DNA from 4 places in the Methylobacillus flagellatus KT genome. Region 2 is predicted to be linked to each of the others. Evidence: predicted binding sites of a transcription regulator. Region 2 holds the regulator's gene; each other region holds the start of a gene.
The links. Region 2 encodes sigma-54, which starts transcription at its own class of promoters, with help from an activator protein. Its sites were predicted from a motif close to TGGCACNNTTCCTGCT; they were not measured.
Positions count from the first base shown of each region.

Region 1: a site for sigma-54 is predicted at 4,171-4,186, ahead of glnA (type I glutamate--ammonia ligase). Genes of this name have one in related genera too.
Region 3: a site for sigma-54 is predicted at 5,553-5,568, ahead of MFLA_RS08995 (ammonium transporter). Genes of this name have one in related genera too.
Region 4: a site for sigma-54 is predicted at 6,926-6,941, ahead of MFLA_RS01975 (SelT/SelW/SelH family protein). Genes of this name have one in related genera too.

Region 1 is NC_007947.1:2,620,688-2,628,794, forward strand. It holds gene chrA (chromate efflux transporter) at 1-59, opposite strand, end outside; gene MFLA_RS12465 (YqaE/Pmp3 family membrane protein) at 363-551, opposite strand; gene lysA (diaminopimelate decarboxylase) at 593-1,843, opposite strand; gene lptM (LPS translocon maturation chaperone LptM) at 1,851-1,979, opposite strand; gene mtgA (monofunctional biosynthetic peptidoglycan transglycosylase) at 2,039-2,728, opposite strand; gene aroE (shikimate dehydrogenase) at 2,725-3,537, opposite strand; gene MFLA_RS12485 (rhodanese-like domain-containing protein) at 3,546-4,001, opposite strand; gene glnA (type I glutamate--ammonia ligase) at 4,252-5,661, shown strand; gene MFLA_RS12495 (DUF4124 domain-containing protein) at 5,766-6,248, shown strand; gene glnL (nitrogen regulation protein NR(II)) at 6,461-7,558, shown strand; gene ntrC (nitrogen regulation protein NR(I)) at 7,614-8,107, shown strand, end outside.
Region 2 is NC_007947.1:147,527-155,633, reverse strand. It holds gene rapZ (RNase adapter RapZ) at 1-759, opposite strand, end outside; gene hprK (HPr(Ser) kinase/phosphatase) at 763-1,722, opposite strand; gene hpf (ribosome hibernation-promoting factor, HPF/YfiA family) at 1,822-2,148, opposite strand; gene MFLA_RS00745 (RNA polymerase factor sigma-54) at 2,179-3,645, opposite strand; gene lptB (LPS export ABC transporter ATP-binding protein) at 3,665-4,387, opposite strand; gene lptA (lipopolysaccharide transport periplasmic protein LptA) at 4,471-5,001, opposite strand; gene lptC (LPS export ABC transporter periplasmic protein LptC) at 5,027-5,716, opposite strand; gene MFLA_RS00725 (KdsC family phosphatase) at 5,726-6,214, opposite strand; gene MFLA_RS00720 (KpsF/GutQ family sugar-phosphate isomerase) at 6,254-7,252, opposite strand; gene MFLA_RS00715 (NAD(P)/FAD-dependent oxidoreductase) at 7,381-8,107, shown strand, end outside.
Region 3 is NC_007947.1:1,888,975-1,897,081, reverse strand. It holds gene MFLA_RS09015 (response regulator transcription factor) at 1-465, shown strand, start outside; gene MFLA_RS09010 (chemotaxis protein CheW) at 492-3,119, opposite strand; gene MFLA_RS09005 (putative DNA modification/repair radical SAM protein) at 3,258-4,493, shown strand; gene MFLA_RS09000 (TIGR03915 family putative DNA repair protein) at 4,515-5,447, shown strand; gene MFLA_RS08995 (ammonium transporter) at 5,608-6,921, shown strand; gene MFLA_RS08990 (hypothetical protein) at 6,924-7,550, shown strand; gene efp (elongation factor P) at 7,676-8,107, opposite strand, start outside.
Region 4 is NC_007947.1:391,723-399,829, reverse strand. It holds gene MFLA_RS02010 (circularly permuted type 2 ATP-grasp protein) at 1-664, opposite strand, end outside; gene MFLA_RS02005 (ABC1 kinase family protein) at 817-2,496, opposite strand; gene MFLA_RS02000 (hypothetical protein) at 2,527-2,781, opposite strand; gene MFLA_RS01995 (C40 family peptidase) at 3,014-3,526, shown strand; gene MFLA_RS01990 (ZIP family metal transporter) at 3,546-4,448, opposite strand; gene MFLA_RS01985 (superoxide dismutase) at 4,464-5,078, opposite strand; gene MFLA_RS01980 (EAL domain-containing protein) at 5,606-6,391, opposite strand; gene MFLA_RS01975 (SelT/SelW/SelH family protein) at 6,532-6,819, opposite strand; gene MFLA_RS01970 (S41 family peptidase) at 7,013-8,107, shown strand, end outside.

The DNA of each region.
Region 1 (8,107 bases), 500 kb from region 2:
ACAAAGACTTCTGCGACCGATCCATCAGGACTGGATATTTTCACAGTTTCGTCCTGCATAGTTATGTGGCATCAGACATAGGCGCATTGCCCCTCGATAGCTTTCGCATGCGTCCGCCAGAGCTTAGGCTTACTGGCTTTGGGCTATGATCGTGTATAGCTTTCTCACGGGAAGGCCCTCATGCCCCTGGCACGAATGGAGATCGACATTGTATTGGGGGATATTCTCCACCCTTTCATTTTTAGGGACCATCTCACTGCATCTCTTGGCAGGGACGAGCACCATCCATCCTGGATCAAGATAAATTAAAGCCAAAAGCCAGCAATCGCTGGCTTTTCTTTCATGCAAAATTACTCGTGGAATTACTTCTGCAAGGCTTTGCTGATTTTCTGATCGGTCTTGTATTCACTCAAGGCATACACGGACCAAATCGCGGCTGGCAACCAGCCGATCACGGTAATCTGCAGAATCAGGCAAATGATGCCTGCAATTGGCCGACCGATCGTGAAGAACTGCAGCCAGGGCAGGAAAATGGCAAGAATCAGGCGCATTTCAATCTCCTCTTTAACTCTATCAAACTTGCGTTAGCAGTTTAGCCCAGAATCTTTTCGAGGGCGAACAGTTGTGCTACGGTTTCACGCTCGCGGATCAGGTGTGTCTTGTCGCCATCCACCATGACTTCAGCGGCACGGGGGCGCGTATTGTAGTTGGAGCTCATGCTCATGCCATAGGCGCCGGCGGACAACACCGCGAGCAGGTCGCCTTGTTGCAAGGCTAACTTGCGGTCATGACCGAGAAAATCACCGCTTTCGCAAACCGGGCCGACGATCTCGTATACCTGGGCGGAGGATGGGTCCGTTGCTGGCACGACAGCTGCAATCTCATGATAGGCATCGTAGAGCGCCGGGCGCATGAGGTCGTTCATGGCGGCATCCACAATGGCAAAGTTCTTGGCTTCGGTATGCTTGAGATATTCCACCTTGGTAATCAACGCGCCGGCATTCCCCACCAGCGCACGCCCAGGTTCGAACACCAGCTTGACCTTGCGGTCACCCAGCTTTTGCAGCATGGCGGCCGCATATGCAGCAAAATCAGGCGGCGTCTCATCGGCATAACAGATGCCGATACCTCCGCCGAGATCGATATGCGCTACCCTGATACCTTCAGCTTCCAACTGATCCACCAGGGCCAATACACGGTCGAACGCATCCATGAATGGGGAAAGCTCGGTCAATTGCGAACCGATGTGGCAATCCACGCCATGCACGGCGATATTCGGCAAGCTGGCTGCATGCTGGTACAGGTTGAAGGCATCCTCATACGCGACCCCGAACTTGTTGTTCTTGAGCCCAGTGGAAATATAGGGGTGCGTCTTGGCATCCACATTGGGGTTGACACGCAAGGACACGGGCGCCGTCTTGCCCAGGCGGCCAGCAACGTCATTGAGCCGGTCCAACTCGCTGGCGGATTCCACGTTGAAGCAGAAAATACCAGCATTTAACGCAGTTTCCATCTCCGTCTCGGTCTTGCCCACCCCGGAAAACACCACCTTGGCAGGATCTCCACCTGCAGCCAGTACTCGCGCCAGCTCTCCGCCTGACACAATGTCAAACCCGGCGCCCAGGCGGGCAAACAGGTTGAGCACCGCCAGGCTGGGGTTGGATTTCACCGCAAAGCAAACCAGGTGATCCTGGCCATCGAAACCCGCTGCAAAACGCGTATATGCGGACTCCAGTGCTGCGCGGGAATAAACGTAGGTGGGTGTGCCGAACTCATCGGCAATCCGGGTCAGGGGGACATTTTCGGCATGCAGGATGCCATTCTTCAACTGAAATGGATTCACGGACAGCTCATCGGGAAGGTTGTTGTTGCGGCTGGAGTTCCTGCGGGTACTGCTGTTCCGGGATGTAAAGGTTGCCCTTGGTGCCACAGGCAGCCAAGGTCAGGCTTGCAATCAGGATCAGGAAACAGAAGCGCATAGGGTTTTAATGCAAAAATCGCATTCTAGCACAAGGCCGTAGCAGCCCAGGCAATACCGTCACGGCACTTCTGCATAACGCATGCGCGCCTCGATAATGCGTGCCTTTCGGATCAAGCCGCGCGCCTCGCGATGTTTGTCATAGTAGCGCGGGTTAGGGATCATCGCCGCCAATCTGGCAGCCTGAGCGACATTCAGGCTACTCGCACTGGTCCTGTAGTAATGTCGCGCGGCAGCCTCGGCACCGAACACGCCATTGCCCCATTCGATCACGTTGAGGTAAATCTCGAAAATCCTGCGTTTGCTCATCATCCGTTCCAGCATCCAGGTAATCACGGCCTCCTCCAACTTGCGCCAGGGCGTGCGCTTGGTGGAGAGAAACAGGTTCTTGGCAAGCTGCTGGCTGATGGTCGAGCCACCAGCGACAATCTTGCCTTGCTTCCAGTTCTTTTCATAGGCCTTCTGGATGCCGTCCCAATCAAACCCTTCGTGGCCGACGAACTTGGCGTCCTCGGCTGCAATCACCGCCCGCTTGAGATGGATGGAAATCCGCTGGTACTCGACCCATTGATGCTTGAGCGCAGCATCAGGGTTATCCTGCTGCAACGCAGACAGACTGGCACGCATGAACGCGCTGCTCGAAGGATTGTGCTCCACCCACCAGAGGATATGCATGAAGATCCAGAACTGGTACAACACCACGAGCACCAGCGCCAGCAACAAGCCGCGCCAGAACAATTGCTTGATCATGCGGCCCGCAATGCGGCCATCACAGGCGCAGTATCAGGCCGCACCCTGCGCCAGATATAAAAGGCTTCCGCTGCCTGCTCCACCAGCATGCCCAACCCATCGGCAATTCTGCTGGCGCCTTCCTCACGCGCATACCGCATAAAGGGCGTCTCGCGCCCGTACATCATGTCATATGCCAAGGCATCGGCTGCAAACAATCCGGATGGCAAGGGCAGCCGCTCGTTGTGCAAGCCGCTGGAAGTAGCATTGATCACGACATCGAACTCTTGGTCGGCCAGGGCATCGAAACCGCGCGCGTCCAATGAAGTTTGACCCGGCCTCACACGTGCCGCCATCGCCTCTGCCTTGTCCACGGTGCGGTTGGCAATGCAGAGTGACAAGGGAGACGCTTCCAACAGGGGGGCCAATACTCCCTCCGCAGCGCCTCCTGCCCCCAGTAGCAGCACACGCTTGCCTGCCAGGGTGAATGCCAGGTTCTGCAGGATATCGCGCACCAGCCCGACGCCATCCGTATTGTCGCCATGAATGGCGCCGTCCGTGAAAGTCAGTGTGTTCACCGCACCAGCATCACGTGCCCGTGGTGTCAGCTCCGTCGCCAGGGAATAAGCCTCAAATTTGAAAGGCACGGTGACATTAACCCCTCGATAGCCTTTTTCCTGCAAATCGGTCACGATGGCAACGAATCCATCCAGGGGAGCCTGCACCTTGCCATATTCAAGCTGCTGCCCCGTCTGCTGCGCAAAAGCCGCATGAATCAAAGGCGACTTGCTGTGCTCCACCGGGTGGCCGATGACGGCGTAACGATCCATGACTATCCTCAGGCGTTGGTCCAGGGCAATCCGGCGGCTTTCCAGCCATTGATCCTGCCACGCTGCTTGGTATCGGGAGTGGGATCGCCTTCGAATCCCTCCAGTACGTTGTAGGCTTCGGCATACCCGGCCTGGGCAGCCACGACGGCTGCATTGTGAGAGCGGCCGCCAGAACGGCACAGAAACATCACCAGCGCCTCGCGATCAACCTGCTTGTCCAACTGAGCCAGAAAATCGGGATTGGGGACCATGCCGGGATAAAATGCCCACTCGATGTGCGTCGCATGGGGCACACGCCCCACCAGCTCAAGCTCCGCTTTGGTGCGTACATCCACCAGTTTCGCCGCTGGCGCCAGCTCCAGCACCTGCTGCGCCTCCTGCGGCGTCAATGCACCTGCATAAGGAAGCCCCTGCTGCTCAGCACGCTGCTTGGCATTCTGCAAAATGGCACTCAATGTTTCCATCGCGTTCTCCTTTCCTCTCAGAACTGCGGAGTATAGCGTTAAATTTTGCCACAATTCCATGAGCACCAATATGGTGCACAAAACCTCTTGCTCGCAATATAGTGGTGCATCACATAGCGTTTCTCTTTTGGATCCTTATATGTGAGAATGGGAATTTACGTAAATTCCGTGGCACAGTTCCTGCTTCACTTCAGTGTCAAGCATGCGTGCTTAATCAACTTCTTAATCCAAAAAGAGCTAGGAGAATCAAATGGCGGTGGCCGATGTATTGAAACTCGTGAAGGAAAACGACATCAAATTTGTCGATTTTCGCTTTACTGACACCAAGGGCAAGGAACAGCACGTAACCGTGCCAATTTCTGCATTCGACGAAGACAAATTTACCGAAGGCCATGCTTTCGACGGGTCTTCCATTGCAGGCTGGAAAGGTATCCAGGCATCCGACATGCTCCTGATTCCGGACCCGAACACAGCCAACATCGACCCGTTCATGGATGAACCCACCCTGTTCCTGACCTGTGACGTTGTGGATCCTACCGACGGCAAGGGATATGATCGTTGCCCACGCAGCATTGCCAAGCGTGCTGAAGCCTACTTAAAGTCCAGCGGCATCGGTGACGCAGCCTTCTTCGGTCCCGAACCAGAGTTCTTCATTTTCGACTCCATCAACTGGTCCGTGGACATGAGCGGCAGCTCGGTCAAGATCAACTCCGAAGAAGCCGCATGGGCCTCCAACGAGAAGTTTGAAGGCGGCAACACCGGCCACCGCCCCGGCGTCAAGGGCGGCTACTTCCCTGTGCCCCCGATCGACTCCCTGCACGACATTCGTTCCGCCATGGTTGTGGCGCTGGAAGAACTAGGCGTGCCCGTCGAAGTTCACCACCATGAAGTAGCAACCGCTGGCCAATGTGAAATCGGCACCAAGTTCAGCACCCTGGTTCAACGCGCCGACTGGACACAGATTCTCAAATATGTCGTCCTGAATACTGCTCACGCATACGGCAAGACAGCCACCTTCATGCCCAAGCCCATCTCTGGCGACAATGGTTCCGGCATGCACGTGCACCAATCCGTATGGAAGGACGGCAAGAACCTGTTTGCAGGCAACGGCTACGCCGGCCTGAGTGAGTTTGCCCTTTACTACATCGGTGGCATCATCAAGCACGCACGTGCGCTGAACGCCATCACCAACCCGGGCACCAACTCCTACAAGCGCCTGGTTCCCGGCTTTGAGGCCCCTGTGAAGCTGGCCTATTCCGCGAAAAACCGTTCCGCCTCCATCCGTGTCCCATTCGTGCAATCCGACAAGGCACGCCGCATTGAGGCACGCTTCCCCGATCCAACCGCCAACCCATACCTGGCATTCAGCGCATTGCTGATGGCAGGCCTGGACGGCGTGCAGAACAAGATCCATCCTGGCGAACCTGCTACCAAGGATCTCTACCACCTGCCACCAGAAGAAGATGCAGCGATCCCAACCGTTGCCTCCTCTCTGGAGCAAGCGCTGGAAGCCCTGGACAAGGATCGCGAGTTCCTGACCCGCGGCGGCGTGTTCTCCGATGACTGGATCAGCGCTTATATCGATCTGAAGATGGAAGAGGTAACCAAGCTACGCCAGACTCCACACCCGATCGAGTTCAGCATGTACTACAGCGTTTAAGCGGCGCAACCACCAGAAAAAGCGGGGTAACCCGCTTTTTTTGTATCTGGAATCCATCCCGTCAGCAATTGCCTGTCCCAGACTTCTGCTCTACACTGAATCTCATGAAAAGAATCAGCCTATTCCTTCTGGCCTGGCCCATGTATGCAGTCATGCATGGCAGCGCCCATGCCGAAATCTACAAAAGCGTGGACGAACATGGGCATGTCACCTACTCCAATGTCCCCAGCAAGGGAGCCATCAAACTGGATATAGATCCGCCGCCCCCGGCTCCCCCGCCCAAACCCAAGCCCCAGGCCACGCCTAGCGATTTTCCGCGCATCGACACCCAAACCCAGAAAAAGCGCGATGAACAGCGCAAGCAAATCCTGCTTGAAGAGCTGGAGGCTGAACGCGCAGCCCTGGAAGAAGCAAAAAAAGCCTATGCCGAAGGCGAATCCAAGCCTGAGGTTTACCGGGGCGCCAACGGAAAAACCTATCGCAACGTCGCAAAATTCGAGGAAAAAATGAAGCGCTTGCAAGCCGAAGTGGATGCGCACGAGCGCAATGTACAGCTCTTGGAAAAAGAATTGGAAGCATTCAAATAACTACTGCCCATACCGGCGTCATGTCCACGCCAGGCCCACTATGCACAGCGAAAGCATGAGGAGAAAGCCTTGGTCGCCCCCAATGCACAGCAAATAGCGCTATACCCCACCCGCGCTTGCAAGCGCGGGGCTGACGCGAGCCGGGACGCCTGTAGCATAGCCTGCCTGCATAACGCCACGGGGCCTGGCCTGGCTTTTGCTTAATAGAAGCCATGGAACATAAAATCCCCCCCTCATTCGCAGGTTTAGAGCATTTATCGACCGCGATTATCCTACTCAATAATCAGCGTCACGTTGTCTATGCCAACCCCGGCGCCGAGGTGCTATTCGCCATCAGTGCCAAACAGATCGCAGGCCTGCCGGTGTCTCAGGTATTTCCTGGCTGCGACATCCTCGACTCCGCCATGGAACACGCCATCAAGTACCACAGCCCGTTCCGCGAGCACGAGTTCCCTATCACCACGCTGCGACAGCAATCTTTCGCCGTTACCTGCACTGTGACGCCGGTAGAGCTGGACCCAGCGTGCCTGGTACTCGAATTCCAGCATATGGACCAGCAGCTGCGCATTGCGCGTGAAGAACGCATGCTCATCCAACAGCAAGCCAACGCCGAACTCCTGCGCAACCTGGCCCATGAAATCCGCAATCCGCTAGGCGGGCTACGCGGTGCGGCGCAACTGCTGGAACACGAGCTGCCGCAAGTCAGCCTGCGCGAATACACCCAGGTCATCATCAAGGAGGCCGACCGGCTGCAATTGCTGATGGACCGGCTGCTGGTGCCGCACCGCGTCCCGAAATACGAGCCGACCAACATCCACGAAGTATTGGAACGTGTGCGCAGCCTGCTGCTGGCTGAGTCCCCCCGCGGCATCCAGATCCGCAGGGATTACGACACCAGCCTGCCCGAGCTGATCGGCGACCGCGAGAAACTCATCCAAGCGGTCCTGAACATCGCGCGCAATGCCGTGCAGGCCATGCTGAACAACCCTGGCGAGCAAGCACCGGAAATCATCTTACGTACGCGTGCGGCCCGTCAGGTCACACTGGCAAAAAAACGCTACCGGGTTGCCATCAAGCTGCAGATCATCGACAACGGCCCCGGAATTCCGCCCGACATCCGCGAGCGCATTTTCTACCCGCTGGTGTCAGGCCGGGAGGGCGGAACAGGCCTGGGCCTGACGCTGGCCCAGACCTTCATCACCCAGCATCACGGCATGATCGAATGCGAAAGCGAACCGGGCCGTACCACTTTCACCATATTGCTGCCAATAGAAAGCACGGCAATGAAGTCTTACATCGCAAGACAATAAACCACAGCAGAGCAAATACTTTCAATACAAAACAAAGACTGTACAGGTAACCATCATGAAACCGATCTGGATCATAGACGACGACAAATCCATACGCTGGGTATTCGAAAAGGCGCTAGCCCGTACAGACATGGATTTCAAGACTTTCGCATCGGTACCCGAGGCACTGAATGCCCTTACCCGGGAAGAGCCACAAGTCATTGTCAGCGACATTCGCATGCCTAATGGTTCTGGCCTGGATTTCCTGCATGAGGTGAAGCAACGCCATCCAGACATTCCTGTCATCATCATGACCGCTTATTCCGACCTGGAAAGTGCCGTTGCTGCATTCCAAGGCGGGGCTTTTGAATATCTGGCCAAGCCTTTCGATGTTGACCAGGCGATTGAAATCATCCGCCGTGCAGTGGATGAAAGCATGCGCCAGGCAACTGAAGTAGTGATACAAGAGGAAACACCAGAGATCATCGGCCAAGCTCCTGCCATGCAGGAAGTGTTTCGCGCGATTGGTCGTCTGAGCCGCTCGCACTCCACAGTATTGATCAATGGCGA
Region 2 (8,107 bases):
GACCGAGCGGTGCTGGCCGCCGGTGCAACCGATCGCCACGGTCAAGTAGCTGCGGTTGTCGGCAATGAAGTTGGGCAGCCAGCGCTCGATGAAACCGCGGATATCGTCATACATGTTCTGTACGCTGTCATGTGCCTCCAGGAACGCACACACGGGCTTGTCCTGTCCGGTCTGGGGCCGGAGCGCCGGATCATAGTAGGGGTTGGGCAGGCAGCGCACGTCAAACACATAATCTGCATCCAGCGGAATCCCATGCTTGAAACCAAACGAGGAGAAGAGCAGGATGAGTTCACCGTTTTTCTGCGTCACGAATTCCTTGACCCAATTGCGCAAGGCATTGGCGCTGAGACTGCTGGTATCGATGCGCAGCCCCAGATCAACCAGAGGCTCCAGCATGTGGCGTTCGTGACTGATGCTCTCCGCCAGAGTGCTGGTGTCACTGCTCAAGGGATGGCGCCGGCGCGTTTCGCTGTAGCGCTTGACCAGTGTCTCCACATTGGCCTCGAGAAAAAGCACCTGTACCTCGATGCCCTCATCCTTGAGCTTGCGGATGTTGCCTGGCAGCGCCTCGAGCGAGGCACTGCGTGTATCGATGCTGATTGCCACTCTTTGGTGATTGCCTTGGCTCAGATGTTCCGAAGCTTGAGGCAGCAGGGTGGCAGGCAGGTTGTCGATGCAATAGTAACCACTGTCTTCCAGCATCTTGAGCACGATGCTCTTGCCTGAACCCGAAAGACCGGTCACGATGACAAGCTGCATGCTCTATTCGGCCTGTGGTTTCGTTTTCCGGGAAGTGCGCGCCATCTCGCGATGCTGGCGCTGCAGGAACTGCTTGGTACCGTTGATGCCGCGCAACAGGAGCATATGGTTGCGCACGGCCACTTCGACCAGGACGGCGATATTACGGCCGGCAGCGACCGGGATCACGACCTTGGGGATTTTGACATCCAGGATTTTCTCATGCTGCGATTTGATGTTGAGCCGATCCAGCGGCACCATGGTATCCGCCATTTCCAGTTGCACGATCAGGTCGAGCGGCTTGGTCGGCTTGACGGCATTGTCGCCAAACAAGGCGCGGATATTGAGCACCCCCAATCCGCGCACTTCGAGGAAGTCTTGGAGCAACGGCGGGCAACGCCCTTCCAGCCTGTCCGGCGCGATACGATAGAAGTCGACGATATCATCCGCCACCAAGCGGTGTCCTCGCGAAATCAGCTCCAGTGCCAGCTCGCTCTTGCCAATGGCCGCGGTGCCCTTGATCATGAGGCCGAAACCCTGCACTTCCATGAACACGCCATGCAAGCTTTCCGATATCGCCACGGCTTGGGCAAGGTAATGGCTCAGCACATCCATGAGGCCGGGACTGCGTAAAGGTGAAGTGAACAAAGGCGTGCCGAACTCGTCGGAAGCCGCCACCAGTTCTTTCGGGGCTTCTTCGCCATTAGCGACGATGATGGCTGCCAGGTCAGCGGAAAACAGGTTCTTGATCGCCTGGAACAATTCGCGCGCCTTCAGGCTGCGCAGGTAGTCCATTTCCGCGCAACCCAAGACCTGTACACGGTTGGGATGCACGAAATTCAGGTGACCGACCAGCGCCAGAGATGGCTTGGTCACGGTTTCACTTGTCAGGGGATTGTCGCCACCCGCCAACCCTGCTACCCATTTCAGCTTGAGCTTGCGGCGCATATCCTTGTAAAGCTGGGTCACACTGATTTCAGCCATGTATGCTTAATACCTTGGGGGATGAACATGCAGAAGAAATTGCTGCAAGCGCGTCAAATCCTTGCTCGTAGCATAGCGCTTGCAGCATCTCACCGAAGGTTACTCAACCGGTTGGTGCTTGAGGCCACCTGATGCTTGGTTGTGGTTGCTGATCTTCTCCTTATGCTTCAACACTTGGCGGTCCAGCTTGTCAGCTAGCAAGTCAATCGCGCTGTACATGTTTTCTGCACCACATTCCGCATGCAGGTCGTTGCCAGGCACATGCAGGGTGGCTTCCGCCTTTTGCACCAGTTTTTCTACACTCAGGGTGACCTTGAGGTCAATCACATGATCAAAGTGATTACTGAGTCGAGCCAGTTTAGACTGCACATATTCGCGCAACGCTGGAGTAACCTCTAGATGATGTCCGGTCAGGTGCAAATTCATAACACTCTCCTTACTTGAAAAACGCGCAAATCAAAGCGACTTGCGCTGGTTGGCCGCGGGTATCTGTAGAGACTCGCGGTATTTCGCTATAGTTCTTCTTGCCACGACAATCCCTTGCTTGCTCAGGATATCGGTGATCTGATTGTCGGACAGCGGCTTCTTCGGGTTTTCCTCGCTCACCATCTGCTTGATCAACGCACGGATCGCCGTGGCGGAGCACGCTCCTCCCGACTCTGTCGCCACATGGCTGCCGAAGAAATACTTCAACTCGTAAACACCGCGCGGTGTGAGCATGTGCTTTCTTGTGGTCACGCGCGACACGGTCGATTCATGCAGGCCCAGCTCATCGGCAATCTCCCGAAGCACCAACGGGCGCATGGCCACTTCGCCGTGCTCGAAGAAATTACGCTGCCGGTCCACGATTGCCTGCGACACACGCAGGATAGTGGAGAAGCGCTGCTGGATATTCTTGATCATCCATTTCGCCTCCTGCATCTGACTCATGAGATATTGACTGGAGCTGTCACGATTCCGTTTCAGGATGCCGGCATAAAGCTGGTTGATACGCAGCTTGGGTACGACCTCATCATTCAGGCTGGCAACCCAGATCCCCTTGATCTTCTTCACCACGATTTCATGCTGGATGTAATGATCCGAAGTAATGTGGCTGAATTCGCCGCCTGGTCGCGGATTGAGCTGGGTCACCAGTTGCTGCACCGATTTCAGGACATCATCATCGCAATGCAGCAGTTTACGCAAGCGCGTGTAATCACGACTTGCCAGCAGGGGCAGATGCTGTTCGGCAACCTTGATCGCCAACTCCACAAAAGGTGTTTCTGCCGGCAAGGCACGCAGTTGCAATGTCAGGCATTCTGCCAGGTTGCGGGCGCCAATCCCCGGCGGATCCAGATTCTGGATATGCTTGAGTGCCGTTTCAAGCTCGAGCGGATCGATCTCCAGCTCTTCCGGCAAAAGCTCGGCCAGCTCTTCCAGGGACTGTTCCAGATACCCATCGTCATTGATCGCATCTACCAGTACCATCGCCAAGGTCTGATCACGTTCCGACAAAGGCAGCAGCTTGATCTGGCTCAGCAGGTGTTCACGCAGAGTGAGGTTGGCCGCTTCCTGAAAGCTGAAGTCGTTATCGTCTTCACTATTAGCGCCGCCTTCTTCCCAGCGGCTACCTCCTTGGAAAGACTCATAGTAATCATCCCCGCCGCCAAATTCGTCAATGCGTGGCAATTCCTCGCTCGCGGGCGCAGGCGCTTCGCTGGCAGGAGCAGAAACCGCAGCATCCGGGGCAGGACTGTAGCTTTCGGATATCTCGGCAGCACCGTCTGGACCGTCTATACGCTCCAGCAAGGGATTGGCCTGCAACAGTGACTCCAGCTCCTGGTTGAGTTCCTGCGAGGACAGCTGCAACAATTTGATTGACTGCTGCAGCTGCGGCGTCAATGCGAGATTTTGGGAAAATTTTAGCTGTAGACTTTGTTTCATCTCTCTAATTCTGCATGGACTACAGGCGGAAATCCTTGCCCAGGTAAACTTCTCTTACACTCTCGTTATGAATGATTTCACTGGGTTTCCCCGATGCGAATACGCGGCCTTCGTTCACGATATAGGCGCGGTCGCATATGCCCAATGTCTCACGCACATTATGGTCCGTGATCAAAACTCCGATGTTGCGCTCGGTCAGAAAACGTACGATCTTCTGGATATCCAGTACCGCGATCGGGTCAATCCCCGCAAACGGCTCGTCCAACAGTATAAAACTGGGATTGGTCGCCAGGCAGCGGGCGATTTCCACCCGGCGGCGCTCGCCTCCGGACAGGCTGACTGCCATACTGTTGCGTATATGGGTGATATGGAGCTCCTGCAACAAGGATTCAAGCTGCTCATTCTGCTGCTCAGCGGTCATTTCCTGCAACTCGAGGATGGCCTGGATATTCTCCGTCACCGTCATCTTGCGGAAAATGGACGGCTCCTGGGGCAGGTAGGCCAACCCCATGCGCGCGCGCTGGTGGATGGGCATCCGACTCAGGTCCTTGCCATTGAGCAGTATGCGTCCGCCATCCAGGGGCACCAATCCCACCATCATGTAGAAACTGGTTGTCTTGCCCGCGCCATTCGGTCCTAGCAGTCCAACCACCTCGCCACTGTTGAGCTGCAGGGAAATATCCTGCACGACGGTGCGCGATTTATATTGCTTGCGCAAGCTTTCTACGATTAATTCACTCATTTATGCGGTCGATACCATCTCTAATATAAAGCGCGGTCGCCTTGACCGGTAAACAGGCAGAAGGCTGCAAACAGCCGTCCGGCTCAGGGAGCCTCCGCCTCTGGTTTCTTCCTCGGCTGAATAATGGCGCGCACACGGCCAGTCGGAGTTGTCGCTTGTGATCCGCCGCTGATGACTTCCGCATATTCGGCGTTGGCGTCATACATGATGTAATCCCCATGCACGATATCATCGCCGCGCTTGACCCAGGCATTGGTAAACAACTGCACCTTGTCCATGCGTCCATCATACTCTATCCGCTGGCCGCCACCCTCCATGTATTCGTTCTTGCCGTCGCGCTTCTGCCTGAACGTCGTCGGATTGCCATAAGATGTGCTGTGCTGGAAGCCTTCCTTGTCCTCGCGCACGATCAGCTTGTCGCCGCGGATGACCAGGGTCCCCTGGGTCAGGATCACATTACCGGTGTAGGTACTGGTCTTCTTGGCATCGTTGACCTGCACGGCATCGGCCTCCAACTCAATCGGCTTGTCCCGGTCGGCCTTTTCCGCGAAGGCGGAAACTGACAGCATGCCAGCCAGTATGGCAAGCACTAATGAATAAGGCGGGTGGCGCATAGATTCTCCGCTGAAAAATATCGTTCTACTGGGTCTTGGTTGGCTGCTTGGCATTTTTACTATTACCGGATGTTTGCTTGCTGGTTCTGGAAGCCACAGGTTTGGCAGATGCCCTTGGCTTGCTGCTGGCCCGCTTGGCGGGAGGGCGCTCATAATGGCTACGCACCCGCTTATTAAGCTGTATGGTCTGGTTTTTCTTGTCATACACCATCCCGACTGCGCGCACCACGCTCTTAGGGCCCTGGGTAATCACGACAGGCTGATCGGTCGACGCAACCTCGCGATCCGGTTCCACCCGCAGATATTCCGTTGTCAGCGTCATTTCCGGGCGATCCCCGAATGCCGGCCGCACCACGCGCACATTGTCGCGGAATTCCACGACCGCCCCGTCACTGGAGACATAGCCGCGCTTACCTTCTATCGTCGTCGCAGGCCTGCCCACCCCAAACTGGGTGAAATGCGGGTTTTCCAGCTCGGTAGTATCGTCATCCGGGTAATGCCGCATCTCAGATGCCTTGAGGATATGGCTGATCGACCCCGTCGCATCCGTCTTCGTCGTGACGAAGTTATTCAGGATATAGTCCGGGTCGTGGCGGGTTGCCCCGTCGATGCGCGGCTCCGGAGGCTGCACCGTGCGGTCTATCCATAATGTAATCAAGGCCATCAGGCCGAGTACGGCAAGTGGAAACAGGATGGTATTGGTGCGCCCTTGCATTTATCGCATTTACTTCAAATATGGCGCCATTTGCGCGTCGAAGGTGCCTTGCGCCCGCATGAGCAGCTCACAGACTTCGCGCACAGCACCCAACCCGGCCTGGCGCTCGGTGGTGTAATGAGCATACTCCTTGACCAGCGGCATGGCATGCGGCACGGTCACCGCGAGCCCGGCACGGCGCATGGGAGGAATGTCGATCACATCATCCCCCATAAACAGACAGTCCTCGGCTGACACGCCCTGCTTCTCCAGCAAGTCGGTGAATGCCTCTAGCTTATCGTCTATACCCTGATAGATGATCTGTACACCTGTATTCTCGGCACGTTTCACCACCACATTGGACTTGCGGCCTGTGATATAGGCCATGCGGATGCCAGTATTCTTGAGCATCTTCATTCCCAAACCATCCTGGGAATGGAAAATCTTGTATTCCAGGCCGTCATCCCCCAGCATCAGCCCGCCATTGGTCAAAACGCCATCCACGTCAAATACTGCCATCTTGATGCGCCTTGCGCGCTCTTCTAAGGAAATCAACTTCTAAACCACCTTTGCCATGAGTAAGTCGTGCATATTGAGTGCGCCGACCAGATTACCCTGCTGGTCGACGACCAGCAGACTGCTTATAGAATATTGCTCCATCAAGGCCAAGGCATCGACGGCCAGCTGCCCGGGCAAAATGCTGCGGGGGTGCGCATGCATGACATCGGCCATGCGGGTCCCGTTGATGTCGATGCCTGCCTCGAACGCCCGGCGCAAGTCGCCATCCGTGAATATGCCCACAGGCTTGTCTGCGGCATCCAGCACCGCAGTCATGCCCAAGCCCTTGCGCGACATCTCCAGCAAGCCATCCTTAAGGCTGCTGCTGACCGACACGGCAGGAATATCGTCCCCACTACGCATGACGTCCTGTACATGCAGCAACAGCCGCCGGCCAATGGATCCGCCAGGATGAGCCAGGGCAAAATCCTCGCGCGAGAACCCGCGCTGATCCAGCAGGGTAACGGCCAACGCATCTCCCAGCGCCAGCGCCGCAGTCGTGCTTGCGGTGGGCGCAAGTCCCAGGGGACACGCCTCCTGTGACACATGGGCGTCGAGAAAAATATCCGCCGCCTTGGACAAGGTCGAATGGCGGTTGCCTGAAATACTGATGATAGGCGTCCCAATACGCTTCAATGGCGGCAACAGTGCCAGCAGTTCGTCCGCCTCTCCCGAATTGGATAGCGCAATCACCACGTCATCCCGTGTGATCATGCCCAGGTCGCCGTGGCTCGCCTCGGCGGGATGCATGAAAAATGCCGGTGTCCCGGTGCTGGCCAATGTAGCGGCAATCTTGTTGCCGATATGACCCGATTTGCCAATACCGGTCACGACAACTCGGCCCCGGCATTGTAAAATGAGCTCGACTGCGTTCACGAAGCTCTGATCGAGGCGCCCGGCCAATGCCTGCACTTCTCTCGCCTCGATGGCCAACACTTCGCGCGCAAGTTGCAGTAGCGTAGTGGCGCTATTGCTCGGCTTTAACTTGGAAATTCCCATATGTGCCAAGTATAAAAGGGAATGTTCCCTGAATAAAGGATATGCCGGTAAAGTCGGCATAATTTTTGCGTGATTACTCTATTCCATTCCTGCCATCTTCACATTACACAGCCCCGGAACCACGCCTCATGAGCCAGCATGTATTGATTGCGGGCGGCGGCATCGTCGGCTGCCTCACCGCCATGGAGCTGGTTTCTCGTGGCTGCAGGGTCACCATTGTCGAGCGCAACAACATCGCCAGCCAGACCTCGGGAGAGTCCTCGTGGGCGGGCACTGGCATCATGTTTCCATTGCTGCCGTGGATGTATTCAGACCATGTCAATACACTCACGCATTATGGCGCATCCCTATATCCGGACATCTGTGCACGCTTGTTCAAGGAAACCGGCATAGATCCGCAAATGCTCGATTCCGGCTTTCTGCTGTTGCCACCATTCGATCGCGAAGCCGCGCTGACGTGGTGTGCCCGCTACCAGGTCAAGGCGGAAGACACTAAGGCCGCAGGCTTCGGGGTGCAATCACCCAATGGACAAGATGCGCTCTGGCTGCCCGACGTCAAACAGGTGCGCCCTCCCTGCCTGATGCATGCCCTGCGTACATGGCTGGAAAACCACCATGTACGCTTACTGGAACGCACCGAGCTCATGCCGCTTTCCCCCGGCACATCCAGGCTTACCGCATGGGCCACTACGTCTGGCGAACTACTGGAAGCTGACCGCTTTATCGTCACTTCCGGCGCCTGGAGCTTCGAGCTGCTCAAAGAGGTGGCCAGCAAGCTGCAGATCAAGCCCATGCGCGGGCAGATCCTGCTCTACAAGCCTGAGCACAATCCTCGCGCCGTGATCTTCCGCGAGG
Region 3 (8,107 bases), 1.2 Mb from region 2:
TGGCAGACGCCGTTGGCGCGGGACTGGATGCAGCGCTACTTCAGCGCCAGTGATATCGATCCGGTCACGCTCACCCCATTGGCGGTACTCAAGTGGCTGGCCAACTTGAGGGAGGACGGGAAGGAAAGCATGCCGCTCACCATTGTGCAGGGCAGCGGCCGCCTCGTCTTCTCGCTGGCGGACCTCAATGCGGAGGAGCAATGGATCATCATCCTGAGGGAGGAATCCGATGCTGCCCAGATCGAAGCGCTGATGCAGACCTTCGGCCTGACCCAGCGCGAATCCGAAGTACTCTATTGGGCAATCAAGGGTAAGACCAACCGCGACATCGGCGACATCCTCGGCACTAGCCCACGCACCGTCAACAAGCACATGGAGCACGTTTTTGCCAAGCTGGGTGTCGAAACCCGCACCGCCGCCGCAGCGCTCGCCACCAGCAAGCTGCGCAACCTCAAGGCGGGTTGAGGAGACAATCTAGCGCCACCCTTGGCTCAGGCCACCTGCTCCAGCACGTCGCCTCCACCTTCCGTTTCCGCATTTTGCACGGACGCCTGCCGTGCCGCCTCGCTGATGCGCGTGATCAGGTTGACGGCCGATAGCAGGATCAGCAGGTTTTCACCCTTGTCCGTCATGACCTTGGCAATGCCCTCGGCCGGGATGTTGATGGTCGCGAAAAAGGCCGAGAGCGGCTCGATCGCGTCGGGGGCGATGGCGGGGATTTCCCCCAGCGCGCTCACCAGCAGGCCGAACTTGGGCAGCTTGGGGCCGGCCTGGACAATGACAATCTGCTTGTCCTGTTCGGGGGGCTGAAAGTCGATGCCGGTGAGTCGGGCGAGGTTGAGGACGGGCACGACGCTGTCCTTGTGCTTGAGCATGCCTTCCAGCACCGATGAGGTGTCGGGCAAAGGCTTGATGCTGTTGGCCTGGATAGCCTCGACAATGTGTGAGGCCGGTAGGCCGAGCCAGTGCTTGCCGATGTAGAAGGTGGCGTATTCCTCGGCGTCTTCCGCCGCAGCCTGGTTGCTTACCGGCTTGAACTGGTTTTGCTGCAACAAGTTCTCTGAATCCATCATGGCGTTGATGTCAGCGGCCTTGCCCAGCGGGATGAAGATCAGCGCGGTCACATGGTGTTTGTAATTGTCGCCGGCCCCCTTGTATTCACGATATCCGGACGAGGCGCGCGCGCCCACGGCATAGTAGTTGTCGTGATAGAGCGCGATATCGAAGCCTGTGCTTCCTGGCGCCAGCTTGCATAGCCCCGGATGCACGGTAAAGTGGCTGCCGACGGCAAAGTCCTGGGAGGTGGATGAGATCACGCGCAGCTTTTCGTCGACATAGAGCGTGAAGCTGCCCTGGATGACTTCGTTATCGGCGCTGCGAGGCAGGGCGTCCGAGAGCATGGCGGAGAATTGCGGTGCGCTGTCGAACACGATGCCGATGCCGCCTACGGTCTGCTCCTGGTGGCGGATGGCGGCGGCATAGATATAGGTGGGCTGGTTGTCATACAGGGGAGTGGGTTCGAAGTCCGATACGACATAGTCTTGCGACCGGCGCAATTGCAGTGCAGCCTTGGCCCAGTCCGCTGTGATGGTTTCGCCTGTCAGCCGCTCATAGGTGGGATTGGACACCGCGACGATACGGCCATGGCGATCGAAGACGACCAGGTTGGAATACACGGTATAAGCCTGGTTGATATAGGCCAGCACCTTAGTGATCGCATGCATTTCCTGCATGCCGAGTTCCGGCTGGGAGAGCAGGCGCTGGAATGTTGCGGTCAATGCCCACCAGCGGCAGTCATTGGCACGTTCGTACAGGTTGCGGTCCATGATATCCACAGCCAGCGACGCGAAAAAGCGCGAGTTCTCCAGCATGACGGCCACGACGGTCTGGTAGAGGTCGGCGACCGTCTTTTCCACGACGCTCTGTGTCTTGAAGCCGGTGTTGCTGATTTCCCACAGCAACATCTTGGAGAAATTGTTCTGCTGCGCGTTGTGGCTGGCGTCACGCTTCTGCCAGATATTGCCATTCCAGACCGACTGGTTGAGCTTACTCTGGATGGTGGCTGCCTGCTTGGGAATGCCCAGCAATGTCGGCGAGAACAGCAACGGGCTGCGCATGACTTTCTTCAGCAGCATCGGGTCGATGCCGGCGATGATACTGGCGACATTGTCCTCGAAGGCATGCTCGAGCGGAATCATCACATGGCCGCGCCAGCCAGGGCCCATGTAGCCCTGGTAGCCCTTGGTTTCGCGCGTGACGGCAAGATACAGCCTGCCGGCAAAGCGCGTAAGTATCCAGTCCTGGCCCAGGGCATGTTCCAATGGGGCGCCCAGCGGGATCTGGTAGTGGTCGCTGCTGGCAACGACCCGGTTTTGTTCGTCCAACAGTAAGCCCACGCACCATTCGTCCTGTCGGATCAGGTCCTTGAATATGCCGTCCATTTCATCTTCGAACTTGAAGCAAAGACAGAGCACGCCCAGCGCGGTATCGCTATTGTCATGGCATACCTTGCGCGCATAGATCAGGCTGGCATCCCGCCCGGGCGATAAATCGCTGTGTCGAAACACTTCGAGGTAGGGTGCGTCGGAATGCAGGGCTTCCTCGATCAGAGGGTCGTGCGACTGCCTGGTGGGGTTGGTATCATCCAGCTGCACCAAAATGTTGCCGCCTGCATCAAGCAGGATCACGTTGAAGTAGACCGAGTACTTCTGGACATACTCGCTGAAGCGCTCGCGCAGCAGCAGGTAGTCAGTCTCGTCGACGCTGCCTGCGATGTGCTTGTCGAGGAAGTTGCTGAGGTTGTCGTCCGTGGATAGAAAGCCGATGTCTGCGGTGCGCTCGAACAGGTTGCGCACCACGATGTCCACTGCTACCTGAGCCTTTGCCGTGATCGCGCTGATGGTCTTGTTCAGCGTTTCCTGGGCCAGACTGTCCAGCACGTCGGTCGTGATCTTGCCGAATGCCTGGCGCGTCTCGCTCATGTCGGTGCCTGTGCCGGAAAGCTGGCTGAGCAGGGAGAGGTTATCCCAGGTGCTCTGCAGCTGCTGCAGCGATTCACGATAACGGTGGAGGCTGCCCATGCTTTGTATCATGGCTGGGAGGTGATGTGCGGTCATCATGATTTGCTTTCCTGGTGAAGTGCCAGCAACCTGCCAGCAATTATCGTGCCTATTCCTGGGACGACATTTTTTCCTTGCAGGGTTGAACCGGGCAGGGAGAGGGTAGGCAAAATTACTGTACGAACGTACAATAATGAAATGCAGGTGAAACGGAAACTCGAAATCTTGGCCGATGCCGCCAAGTATGACGCCTCGTGCGCATCCAGCGGCACTGAGCGGCGCAACTCGCGGGACGGGAAGGGCATAGGCTCGACCACGGGCACGGGGATTTGCCACAGCTATGCGCCCGATGGCCGCTGTATTTCACTATTGAAGATATTGCTGACCAACTTTTGCCTGTACGACTGCGTTTACTGCGTCAACCGGGTAAGCAGCAATGTTCCCCGCGCGCGCTTCAGCATAGACGAAGTGGTGCAGCTGACACTGGCGTTTTACCGTCGCAACTATATCGAGGGTCTGTTCCTGAGCTCGGGCATCATCCAGAGCCCGGATTACACCATGGAGCAGGTGGTCGAGGTGGCGCGCGTCCTGCGCGAGGAGCATGGCTTCCGCGGCTATATCCACCTGAAAACCATTCCGGATGCGAGCCCGGACTTGCTGGCGCGCGCAGGGCGCTATGCAGACCGGTTGAGCATCAATATCGAACTGCCGACGGCAGCCAGTCTTTCCGCGCTGGCGCCGGAAAAGGACGGTGCGGCCATCCGTATCTCGATGGCAAGACTGCGCGAACGCATTGACGCGGGAAAGGAGAAAAGCATCAGCGGCAAGCGTCCGCCGAAGTTCTCCCCAGGCGGGCAAAGTACGCAAATGATCGTCGGCGCGGATGCCACGGATGACAGGACGATACTCAGCACCAGTGCCGACCTCTATGGACGCTACCGCCTGCGGCGCGTCTATTATTCCGCGTTCAGCCCGATTCCCGATGCGAGCCCGGTACTGCCATTGCAGTCGCCACCGCTGGTGCGCGAGCACAGGCTGTACCAGGCAGATTGGCTGCTGCGCTTCTATGGATTCGAGGCGCATGAAATCGTGACTGGCAACCAGGGCATGCTGGCGCTGGATATCGACCCCAAGACGGCATGGGCGCTGCAGAACCGCGCCATGTTCCCCGTCGACCTCAACCGTGCGCCCAAGGCTATGCTGCTGCGCGTGCCGGGACTGGGGGTACGCAACGTGCAGCGCATCCTGGCAGCAAGGCGCGTGCGCGCAGTACGCCTGGATGATCTGGTGCGCATGCACGCACCGGTCAATCGCATGCTGCCGTTCATTCAGCTGCCGGACCATCATCCGGGTGCGACCCTGGATGCTGCCAACCTGCATGCCCGGCTCAAGGACACGCATACAGCCCCGCAGCAGTTGGGCTTGTTCATATAGGGGCCTGTTGGCAAGCTGCGTATGTACAACGTTGAGCTCAAGAGTGAAACCGACATGGAAGGCTGGCGCCATGCAGCGCGTCGGCTGCTTGCCCAGGGTGTTGCCCCACAGGAGGTGAGCTGGTACGTGAAGCCAGCCCCGGGGACTGTGGTTCAGGAAGATTTCTTTGCAGGAACAGGGAAGACAGCGTACCCGGCGGAGTCTCCATCTGCCGTCAGAGTCCAGGCAAGTGGGGCCGATAATGCGCCGCCAGTCACGTCAGCCGACAGCAGGCCGTTGATGGTGCCGCGCGCATTTGCCGAGCTGGTGCATCCGGTGATCATGCACCGGGCGCCGGAGCGCTTTGCCCTGCTGTACCGGGTTCTCTGGCGCCTGCAGCAGGAGCGCGGGTTGATGAAGTTGGCAGGGGATGCCGATATTGCCGGGCTGAATGCCATGGCCAAGGCGGTGCGGCGCGATATGCACAAAATGACGGCGTTCGTCCGGTTCCGGGAGGCCGTGGTGCAGGGCCAGTTGCGCTACCTGGCCTGGTTCGAGCCGGAGCACCATATCATGGCCGCGATCGCGCCTTTCTTCATCGGGCGGTTTGCCGCCATGGACTGGACCATCATGAGCCCGCGTCTGGGGATGCGCTGGGACGGCAGCAGGCTACATTTCCTGCCGGGCGGCAAGCTCGAGGCGCTACCGGAGGAGGATGCAGGCGAAGCGCTGTGGCTGAGCTACTACCAGCACATTTTCAATCCCGCCCGTCTCAAGCTCAAGGCCATGCAAAAGGAAATGCCGAAAAAATACTGGCGCAACCTGCCCGAGGCCGAGCTGATCACCGCATTGGTTGCCAGTGCCGGAATGCGCACCCGTGCGATGCTGGAACGCGTGCCCGAAGCGCCCAGGCGCAAGATTGTTGGCTACAGGCGGAAGGTGCCCCGGCCAGATGCGGACGATGGAAAGACATAGCGATATCCAGGAAGTGGCGGGTGCCTGAAAGCAGGCAAGCCAGGCTTGCTAATGGCCGGATGCCCATTTGAGGGGGTGGCAAATTGTCGGGTATGGGGCAAGCGCTGGCATTTTTCGTGCTTTTGTCCGGAGAGACCGCCGATCATCATAAGAAGCTGCCATGCCCATATCTCTGTTGCCGTTAACCCTTCTTTTCTCTCTTTGCATCGTCCCCCTGCCTGTATCTGCAGGCGAGGGCGCACCCCAGGCGCTGGCAGTCGACAGCGTATGGGTGGCAATCTCTGGCGCGCTGGTGTTTATGATGCAGGCCGGGTTCGCCATGCTGGAAAGCGGCATGACACGTGCCAAGAATGCCGTGAACGTAATGATGAAGAACTACATGGACCTGGCCGTGGGGGCGCTGCTGTTCTGGCTGGTGGGCTATGGCCTGATGTTCGGCAGCAATCCCAGCGGCTGGATCGGCACGGATCATTTCGCCCTGGCCCATGGCGATGACTGGGGCGCCAGCATGCTGTTCTTCCAGGTAATGTTCGCCGCGACGGCGGCGACCATCGTCAGCGGCGCCATGGCCGAGCGTACGAACTTCATTGCTTATTTGCTGGGCGCTTGCGGCATCATGGCACTCATCTACCCCGTATTCGGCAGTTGGGCCTGGAATGAGCATGGGTGGCTCAAGCAGATGGGTTTCATTGATTTTGCCGGCTCCACCGTGGTGCATTCGGTCGGGGCATGGTGCGCATTGGCAGGCATCATGGTGCTTGGTCCCCGGCTGGGACGTTTCGGCAGCAAGGGCGAAGTGCACATGATCCCAGGTCATAACCTCAGCCTGGTAGCGATGGGCGGCTTCCTGCTCTGGTTCGGCTGGTTCGGCTTCAATGGCGGCAGTACACTGGCGGCGGGCGTCGAGATCGGGCCTATCCTCTTGAATACCCATATGGCCGGGGCCGCCGGGGCCGTGGGAGCCCTGCTGGTTGCGCTGGCCATGCGCAGGCCAATATTGATGGCTTACGTCGTCAACGGTAGCCTGGGCGGGCTGGTGGCGATTACCGCGGGTTGCGCCAGCATGGATGTCCCTTTTGCGGTCCTAACCGGTTTCATCGGCGGGATTGTGACGATGCTGGGAGTGTGGGCGCTGGAGAAACTCAGGCTGGATGACGTCGTGGGCGCGGTTGCCGTGCACGGTTTCAGCGGCGTATGGGGTACAGTGGCTGCCGGTTTGTTCCTAAAGGACAATATGTTCGACCTCAACCAGGTGCTCGTGCAGATGATCGGCGTGGCCGTGGCCTTTGTCTGGGTTTTCCTCAGCGCATTGCTGATGTATGGACTGCTTGCCCGCACGATAGGGCTGCGCGTCAGCACCATGCATGAACAGCGCGGGCTGGATATCACGGAGCACGGCGAGGTCGGGTATCCGGAATTCAACCGCGAAGCGGCTTACCAGCCTGAGCATGTGCAACACCTGAGCAGATTGTGAGCATGGATATCGTACTGCGTCGCCGAGCCGTATTGACCGGGCTCAGGCCTTTTCTTGACGATGAAGAGCTTTTGTCCGCGGTGAGTTTATGGGAGCGCGATTATGCGCATCAGCCATCATTCGCATTGAGCAGCTTCATCTCCAGGTGTTGTTTCCGTGCAGAGCTCAAGGTGCAGCGCGGGCAGATGCTGCGGGCCGTTGTCAGCGCCATGGAATTGCCGGAGGCGCAATTATTACCAGACCCTGGCAGCCTGGGAGGGGACACGATTTCCCTGGGAGCGCAGGCAGCCGCGACGAAGCCCGATGAGCAGACGCGCATGTTTGCTCTGCTGTTAGCGGCGATGCTGGTGAACCTGGATGCAAGGACAGAGGGAACGATACGCGGTCGCTTGCTGACACACCTGAAGGCGGACGAAGGGCAGGGATTGCGTGACTGGTTGGCAGGGCATGGGACTGAATTGTCGCAAAGCTACAGTCTTGCATTGCTGCGGGACTTGATCAACCAGGCGTATGTGGCGATGTGCGAAGCGCTTGGACCGGTCAAGGCCGATCAGGTACTGGCCCTGGCGATTCGCCAGGCAGACGCCCAGGGCGCCCGCCTGGGATTCCGGGTACATGACTTGCTGTAGGCTGCTGTTCTGTGGGTGTGGATGCTATGGCGCTGGGCGCACTGCCGACACAACCTGGAGGCTTGGGCTCGGGCGGCATAAAAAAAGGAGCCGCTAAGGGCTCCTGTCGCTCGGTGGCTTGAACCTTATTTCACGCGGTTCTTGTATTCCAGTGTGCGGGTGTCGATTTCGATCTTGTCGCCGATATCGCAGAACAACGGCACGGCCAATTCGAAGCCAGTGGCGATTTTCGCCGGCTTCATCACCTTGCCGGAGGTGTCGCCCTTGACTGCTGGCTCGGTGTAAGTGATCTCGCGGACCACGGAATTTGGCAGGTCCACGGAGATTGCCTTGCCGTTGTAGAACACGACTTCGCACGTCATGCCGTCCTCAAGGAAGTTAAGGGCATCGGTCATGTTGTCGGCTTCGACTTCGTACTGGTTGTATTCCGCATCCATGAAGACATACATAGGGTCGGCAAAATAGGAGTAAGTCACTTCCTTCTTTTCGAGGATGACCACGTCGAATTTATCATCAGCCTTGTAGACGGCTTCGCTAGCGGCTTCGGTCAGCAAGTT
Region 4 (8,107 bases), 240 kb from region 2:
GCAGCACCACCGTCGGCTCATGAACGCCGGCCTGCGCTACGGCACGCAGGTTGTTGAGCAGAACCTGCGGATAGTGCTCGACCGGCGCTACTGGGTAACGGCGGAACAATTCGGGAAACAGGCGCATCATCATCTTGCGGTTTTCCAGCATGTAGGAAACCCCGGAAGGGGTGCGCAAGTTGTCTTCCAGCACGTAGAAATCGTTCTCTCCGGTGCGGACCAGATCCACGCCGGCGATATGGGCATACACCCCCCCAGGCACATCCACGCCAAACATTTCAGGGCGGTATTGCGCATTCGCCAATATGCTGGACGGGACAATCCCCGCCTTGATGATCTCCTGATCGTGATAGACATCATGGAGGAACATGTTCAGCGCTTTGACGCGCTGGATTGCCCCGTCGGACAAACGCGCCCACTCGCTAGCAGAAAGAATGCGCGGCACGACATCGAACGGAATCAACCGTTCTGCGCCGGCATCCTCCCCATAGACGTTGAAGGTAATTCCCACACGGCGGAACAGCAGCTCCGCCTCCTGGCGCTTGCTCTCCAACTGCTGGTGCGGTACATCCTGCAGCCAGGCGGCATATTCGGCATAAATTGGCCGGATAACCTCATCCTGCAGGAACATCTCATCAAAAGGCTTAGTCTTGGCGGTATCCATGCACTAACTCTCGCAAGGGTCATGCCAGAAAAATATCCATTTACATTCATAGTGTTATAAAAAACACCATGGATAAATTCCTACATTTGCACCAAAATGGTGCGAACATCTACGTTGTCATGCTGTTGGCACTATGCTGGTAATACCCTGGGTCAATCTCTGCCTGAACGCCAAATAGAGATCATCAGCATGATGCCAATGACGAAAGCGAGAAAAAACCCAAGGAAACCAAATGCGGGCAAACCAAACAATTCCGGCCCACCGCGCACCGTCATGACGATCGACGAGCCAACGATCAACGAGGCGGTAATCAACGCCATGGCAAGACGATTGGTACTATGATCAAGCTGGTGGCCGAAATGATCTAGGCGCTTCAAGTCCAAATTGAGTTTCAGCCTGCCACGCCCTGCTTCCTTCAGCACCTGAGACACATCTCCCGGCAAGTCGCCTACGGCGCCAAGCGCCTTGCCGACGCCGCGCGCCCCTTTGCGCCAGAGGGTTCCGGGCATGTAGCGCTCAATGATGACCTTCTTCACGAATGGCGTGAGATGGCTGACGATCTGGAAATCAGGATCAAGCTGCCGACCAAGGCCTTCCAGTGTGACTAATGCCTTGAAAAGCATGGTTAGGTCAGGCGGCACCGAGAGGTGGTTTTCCCGCATGATGGTAGTGAGGTCATTCAATAAGGTACCGAAGCTGATGTGCTTGAGCGGCGCATTGTCATAAGTGCAAATGAATTCATCGACATCTGCCCCCAACTTGTCCTCATCCACCACCACGTTCCCGGCCCAGGCGATCAGAATATCTCGCAAGGTCTCTATATCGCGCGATACCAGGGCAGCGAGCAAATCGGCAATTTCATTCCTGCGATCCAGACTGATGCGCCCCACCATCCCGCAGTCGATCACGGCAATCTTGTTTTCCGGCAAAAAGAAGATGTTGCCCGGATGAGGATCTGCATGAAAGAACCCGTCGATCAGGACCATCTTCATGACCGCATCCGCACCACGTGCCGCCAGCAATGGCAGGTTCATTCCAGCTTGGCGCGCTTCCTCCAAGCTGTTGCCCGGGATGCCATCAATCTTTTCCATCACTAGCACGCTTTCACTGGTGTATTCCCAGTAAATCTTGGCAAAACGGGTATTGGGGTCATTGAGGAAGTTGCGTGCAAACCGCTCGGTATTCCGTCCTTCCAATGCTAGGTCGAGCTCACGCTTCAAGGATTTGGAAAACTGGTCCACGATCTCGGTGGGGTTGAAGCGCCGGGCTTCCTCCACCTCAGCCTCGATCAAGCGTGCAAGGTGGTGCAACAATCGCAGGTCGGCATCAATATTCTCCCGGATGCCAGGCCGGCGCACTTTCAGGATCACCGGCGTACCATCCTGAAGCTTTGCCTGGTAAACCTGGGCAATAGAAGCGCCCGCCACAGGGGTAGTATCGAAATCGCGAAAAACCTCAAAAGGAGACTTGCCAAGCGCCTCCTGCAAGCCGGGCAACATATCCTCAAATGGGACAGGCGGCACCTGGTCCTGCAGTTTGGAAAACTCTGCTATCCAGTTGGGTGGGAAAATATCCGGACGTGTCGCCAGCACCTGGCCCATTTTGACAAAAGTCGGGCCGAGCTCCTGTAATGCTAAGCGCGCGCGTACCTCGGATGGCAGTTGCATGATCTCACGCGAGGCCTCGGAATTAAGCGCATTGCCTGCCCTGCGCAACCAGCTGCGCTTACCCAGCCGCTCAGCGATATCTCCCCAGCCATAATGCATAAGGATGCGGGCAATGGCGCGCACCCGCCCGAAATCACGCATCACTGAAATTGTTTCACGCAGCATAATCTTCCCGGCAAAAAAACTGATTTTGTATTATTTGTCCTGCTCCAGGCGATCAGCGCGCTGCTCGATACGGGCAGCCATGTCCTTGAGCTTGTGACTGGCGGCATAAGCCACTTTCGCCCCCACATGCTTGACCGCCCGCTTGCCCGCTCGCTTCAAGTGGCTACCTGCCCCATGTAACCGCCTGGCGACAGACCCTGCAAACAAACGCGCTCGCTCGCTTGGTTTCAACGTGAAACTACCGGCATAATCTTTCAGCGTTTGCTCCATTTCTTCAGGACTCAAATGGCGCAATGACGCCCCGCATTCTGCATCATCAATATCTGGCCTTGATTTCTGCATAGAAGGATATGTGCTCGAGTTCATTGATGGCATGTCTTTCCAATGGCGACCAAGCCATTCTACACCAGGCTGCTTGCGCTGCCTTTATTGGCAAGACAGTCTTCTTGGCCTTGGAGTTTCAGGAAAACTGAAGAATGGGTTTACACGACCGAAAATAAATGAATAAAATCCAGAAATGCCAATGAAATCACCTACTGCTCTTATTGTCTTCCTGCTACTGAACCCCATTCCAACATGGGCAACGGAAACCACTGCCATGCAGCAGTTTAGACAGGAGGCGATGGATGCGACTCAGGCCTGGACCGACTCCATGCATGAAGTGCTTCTTCATGCCTTGAGCCTCACCGGCATCAAATACACATATGGCGGAAAATCTCCAGAAACCGGCTTCGATTGCAGCGGATTCGTACGCTACGTCTTCCAGCAATCTACCAGCATGACGCTGCCCCACGGCGCAAAAGCCATCAGCCAGCTAGGTCAGCCAGTGCCGCAGGAACAACTGCAACCTGGCGATCTGGTATTTTTCAATACATTGAGATCCGCTTTCTCTCATGTAGGCATTTATCTCGGCAACCAGAAGTTCATTCATGCCCCCAGCTCCGGCGGAGGGGTGCAAGTTGTGGACATGAGCGAAAACTACTGGGCCAAGCGCTTCAATGGTGCCCGCCGCATTGTCAATTCCCAGTAAATACTGGCGGGTGCGGGCCCTAGCCTAGGGCAGTATCCAGCATCATCATCAGCACAAAGCCAATGATCAAACCGCTAGTCGCGAAAACTTCATGCCCCTTGCGATGAGACTCTGGGATGATTTCATGACTGACGACGAACAACATGGCGCCTGCAGCAACACCCAGCCCCCAGGGCAACAGGGCCACTGAAGAGCCCACGATCGCAGCGCCGAGGACAGCCCCTGCAGGTTCAACCAGGCCACTCGCCATTCCAATCAAAATCGCAGTTCGGCGGGAATAGCCGACAACGGCCAAAGCCATCGCCACAACAAAGCCTTCCGGGATATCCTGGATCGCGATACCGGTTGCCAGTGCGCCACCGCGTACCACATCTCCACCTGCAAAGCCCACGCCAATCGCCAAACCTTCCGGTACATTATGCAGGGCGATAGCGAATACAAACAGCCAGGTTCGCTTCAGCGCCAGCGTATTCTTGCGCTCCATTCCCTTGATGAAATGTTCATGCGGCACCCAGCGCTCCAGGGCCAGCAACAATGCGGCGCCGATAATGATGCTGCCCCCTACGATGGAGGCAGCACCCCAGGCGCCAGCTCCCTGGGACTGCGCAAACTCGATACCCGGCACGATCAGGGAAAAAGCGCTGGCAGCGAGCATGACGCCCGCTCCAAAACCAAACAGGGTATCCATGATACGATCGGGCAATTGCTTCCAGAACAGCACCGGCAGTGTACCTGCCGCTGTCGCCAAGGCTGCGGCGGAACCTCCCCACAGAGCATCATGCACCTGGGGCATGTTCCACGCTGCCCGTCCCCAATCCCCCAGCCACTGTACCATGAGCAGGACAAATCCCAGCACAGCCAGGACGATCATCCACACCCATAGCTTTTGCCGGTGGCCAGCAACAATGAAGGGGAAGTTCATGTCGAGCTCAATGCCTTATTTAGAGATAGCTTCCTGGTAGCGACGTGCAACTTCGTCCCAGTTGATGACATTGAAGAATGCCCCGATATATTCCGGACGGCGGTTCTGGTAGCGCAGGTAGTACGCATGCTCCCAGACATCCAGACCCAGGATAGGCGTATTGCCATGCGACAAGGGGCTGTCCTGGTTGGCACTGCTTTCAACGATCAGCTTCTTCTCTGGCGTCACCGACAGCCATGCCCAACCGCTGCCGAAACGCGTCAGTGCAGCCTTGGTAAAGGCTTCCTTGAATGTATCAAATCCGCCAATGTCAGACTTGATCGCATCTGCCAGGGCTCCAGTAGGTTCCCCGCCACCATTCGGGGACATGACTTTCCAGAACAGGCTATGGTTGGCATGACCACCACCATTGTTGCGCACCGGGCCGCGCAGATTCTCCGGCAAGCTGTCGAGTTTGGCCACAAGCGCTTCGATAGGCTCGTCGGCAAATGGCGTGCCCTCCAGGGCAGCATTTACATTATTGATATAAGTCTGGTGATGCTTGGTATGATGGATTTCCATGGTTTGTGCATCAATATGGGGTTCCAGGTCCGTATATGCATAATCGAGGGGGGGTAATGTATATGCCATTATTTGCTCCTTAGTGTTGATCATTAAATTTTTAAGGGATATCAAACCCCATGACCGCAGTCAAGCGACACAGGCATATCTTAATGCTTTTTAGCATAGAAGATCACACTGGGGTTCATGATTTTAGTGTGGCGGCTGATCCTGCAGGCAACAAGATTGCCCACAACCGCGAAAAGTTTGGATACTCAGGGAGATGTTGACCGTCAAGATGATGAAAGTTCAGCAGCAGCCTGGACCCTTCGGGTACCGCCTTGCACACTCAGGCGGTGCAAGTTGGCTTTGATCCTCGCTGCGCACAACTTTCAGGGAGGCGGCATTTGCTAAATGCCCATCACGCTACTGCCTGTTACGCCAGATTATGATGCAAATGGTATCAGGTATAGAGGGACCGGCTAGGCTCATGAAGGCTGGCGCAAGCCAGCAGGCGTGCTGCATGATATTCATCAAGGAGCATTAGCTTCGCGAGTCGTCTTATATTTCTGCAAAACATCATTGTGCAATGCAGAAAGCACATCAGCATACCGAAGCTAATGCACTTGCATGGCTTGCTTGGAAAACAAGCGCCCTTGGACGCAATCAATCCGCATTTTTCGCGCCCATTCCAAGGCAGCGCAGGTATCGACGCCAGTCATGACCGTTTGTACACCAATTTTCCGTGCCGCCCCCACCAGCCAGTCCACCATGGCCTGGGCGGCCTTGCCATCCATATCCAGCAAGGCGCGGCTACTGAACTTCACCATGGCCGCATCGAGAAAAGCACTCAGGGAAAACATCCCCCACGAGAGCCCGGCATCCTCCAGCGCCACCGAGGTACCGGAATGTTGTAACAGATCCATCATGTGCTGGGTGCGCAACGTCTCTTGCATCGTGTGGTTCTGCACCACATTGATGATAATTTCACGGTCGGACCAAGCATGTTCCCTGAACAGGTTCAGGAATGGGTTATCAGTCCCCTCGCCTCCGGCAAAGAAGCTGTCCATGTCGAGGTCCAGCATCAGCCAGCCCTCGCCAGGGAAGTCCGCAATCTGCTGCTTCTTGAGCTCAAGCTCCAAATGAAACAGCAGTAACGGATTCTTGCGTAGGCTCATTCTCAGCTTATCGGCATCAATCGGTCGCCCACCGCGAGCCCAGAAGCGGGCACGGGCCTCGTACCCCAACATCTCGCTGGACTGCACATCCACAATAGGCTGGTAGTCAGTGCCGAAGTGCCTCGACATCACCACATCGAGCAATTCATTTGGTGCCATCTCTTGTGGCGCGACCTCACGATCCAGCAACAATGCCCCGAGTTCCGATTGGTTAAATGCATTCATTTTGATGAACCTTCCACAAAATCCCTGTCAGGAAACATCATAAATGAGAACAATTTACATTTGAAGTGTTATTTCCAACTATTTTAGTCGGATATTGTGTCAGCTCGCTCAACAGGTGACCACATGACCCGACCTGCCGCTTACTTACGATCGCTATGGCCGAGATCGCGCGCAGGATCGATACGGTCACGCACCAACTGTTTCAATTCCTTGGACTCAGGAAATCGCCCCTGCTCCTTGCGTGAAAATAAGAGCTCACCATCCAACCTGACCTCGAAAATCCCGCCTGTGCCCGGAACTAGGCTGACGCACCGAATGTCTGATTCAAACGTCGTCAGCAGTTCCTGGGCCATCCAAGCTGCTCGCAACAACCAACGGCATTGCGTACAGTATTCGATTTCTACTTCTGGCAATTTGGGCATACTCATCCAAGCTCGCTCCATGGCATAAAAATAGAAATTTAGCGTTCAAATGATTGAAAAGCAAAAAATGACTGTGCGATACTCTGCAACGTTTTGCATTGACGACATAAATAGCGGAAAATGGGCCCGTCGCTCCCTATCTTCCTAATACAATCGTTAGATTCAACCATTCTGGTTTTCCACTGAGGAATCGTTTTACATGCGCAAACTTAAAAAGATCGGCTTGATCGTCGCAGGCCCGTTGCTTGGTGTCATGCTGAGCTTGAGTTACTCCGCCATTGCGGACAAGGAGACTAAGCCGCAGCTGCCGCTGGACGACTTACGCACCTTTGCCGAAGTATTTGGCAAGATCAAGAGCGACTATGTTGAACCCGTTGAAGACAAGAAGCTACTCACCGAGGCAATCAATGGCATGCTCGCCGGCCTGGACCCTCACTCGGCCTATCTGGATGCTGATGCCTTCAAGGACTTGCAGGCCGGCACCCAGGGAGAATTCGGTGGACTGGGCATTGAAGTCGGCATGGAAGACGGCTTCGTGAAGGTCGTGGCCCCCATCGAGGACACGCCTGCATACAAGGCCGGCCTCAAGAGCGGCGACCTGATCATGAAGCTTGACGATACCCCAGTGAAAGGCATGACACTCACGGATGCTGTCAAACGCATGCGCGGCAAGCCTGATACCAAGATCACCCTGACCGTCCTGCGCAAAGGTGAGGCCAAGCCCCTGACTTTCGTGCTCACGCGCGCCATCATCAAGACCCAGAGCGTCAAGTACAAACTGTCTGAACCCGGCTATGCCTATATTCGCATCACCCAGTTCCAGGAACATACCGGGGAAGACCTCGCCAAGGCGCTGAAGACCATGCGCGAACAGAACAAGGAAGCCTTCAAGGGGCTGATCCTCGATCTGCGCAACAATCCTGGCGGATTGCTGAATGCAGGCGTCGGTGTTTCTGCCGCCTTCCTGCCCAAAGGTGAGCTGGTGGTTTACACAGAAGGCCGAGGCGAAGAAGCCAAGATGCGCCTGACCGCGAATCCCGAGAATTACGTTCGCGGCGGCGCCCGCGCCGACTACCTGCGCGACCTTCCTGCAGAAATGAAGACATTGCCTATTGTCGTGCTGGTCAACGGCGGCTCGGCTTCCGCTTCGGAAATCGTCGCGGGTGCATTGCAGGATCACAAGCGTGCCATCATCATGGGCACCCAGACTTTCGGCAAAGGATCGGTGCAAACCATCCTGCCGATGAACAATGGGGCGGCCATCAAGCTCACTACCGCGCGTTACTTCACGCCA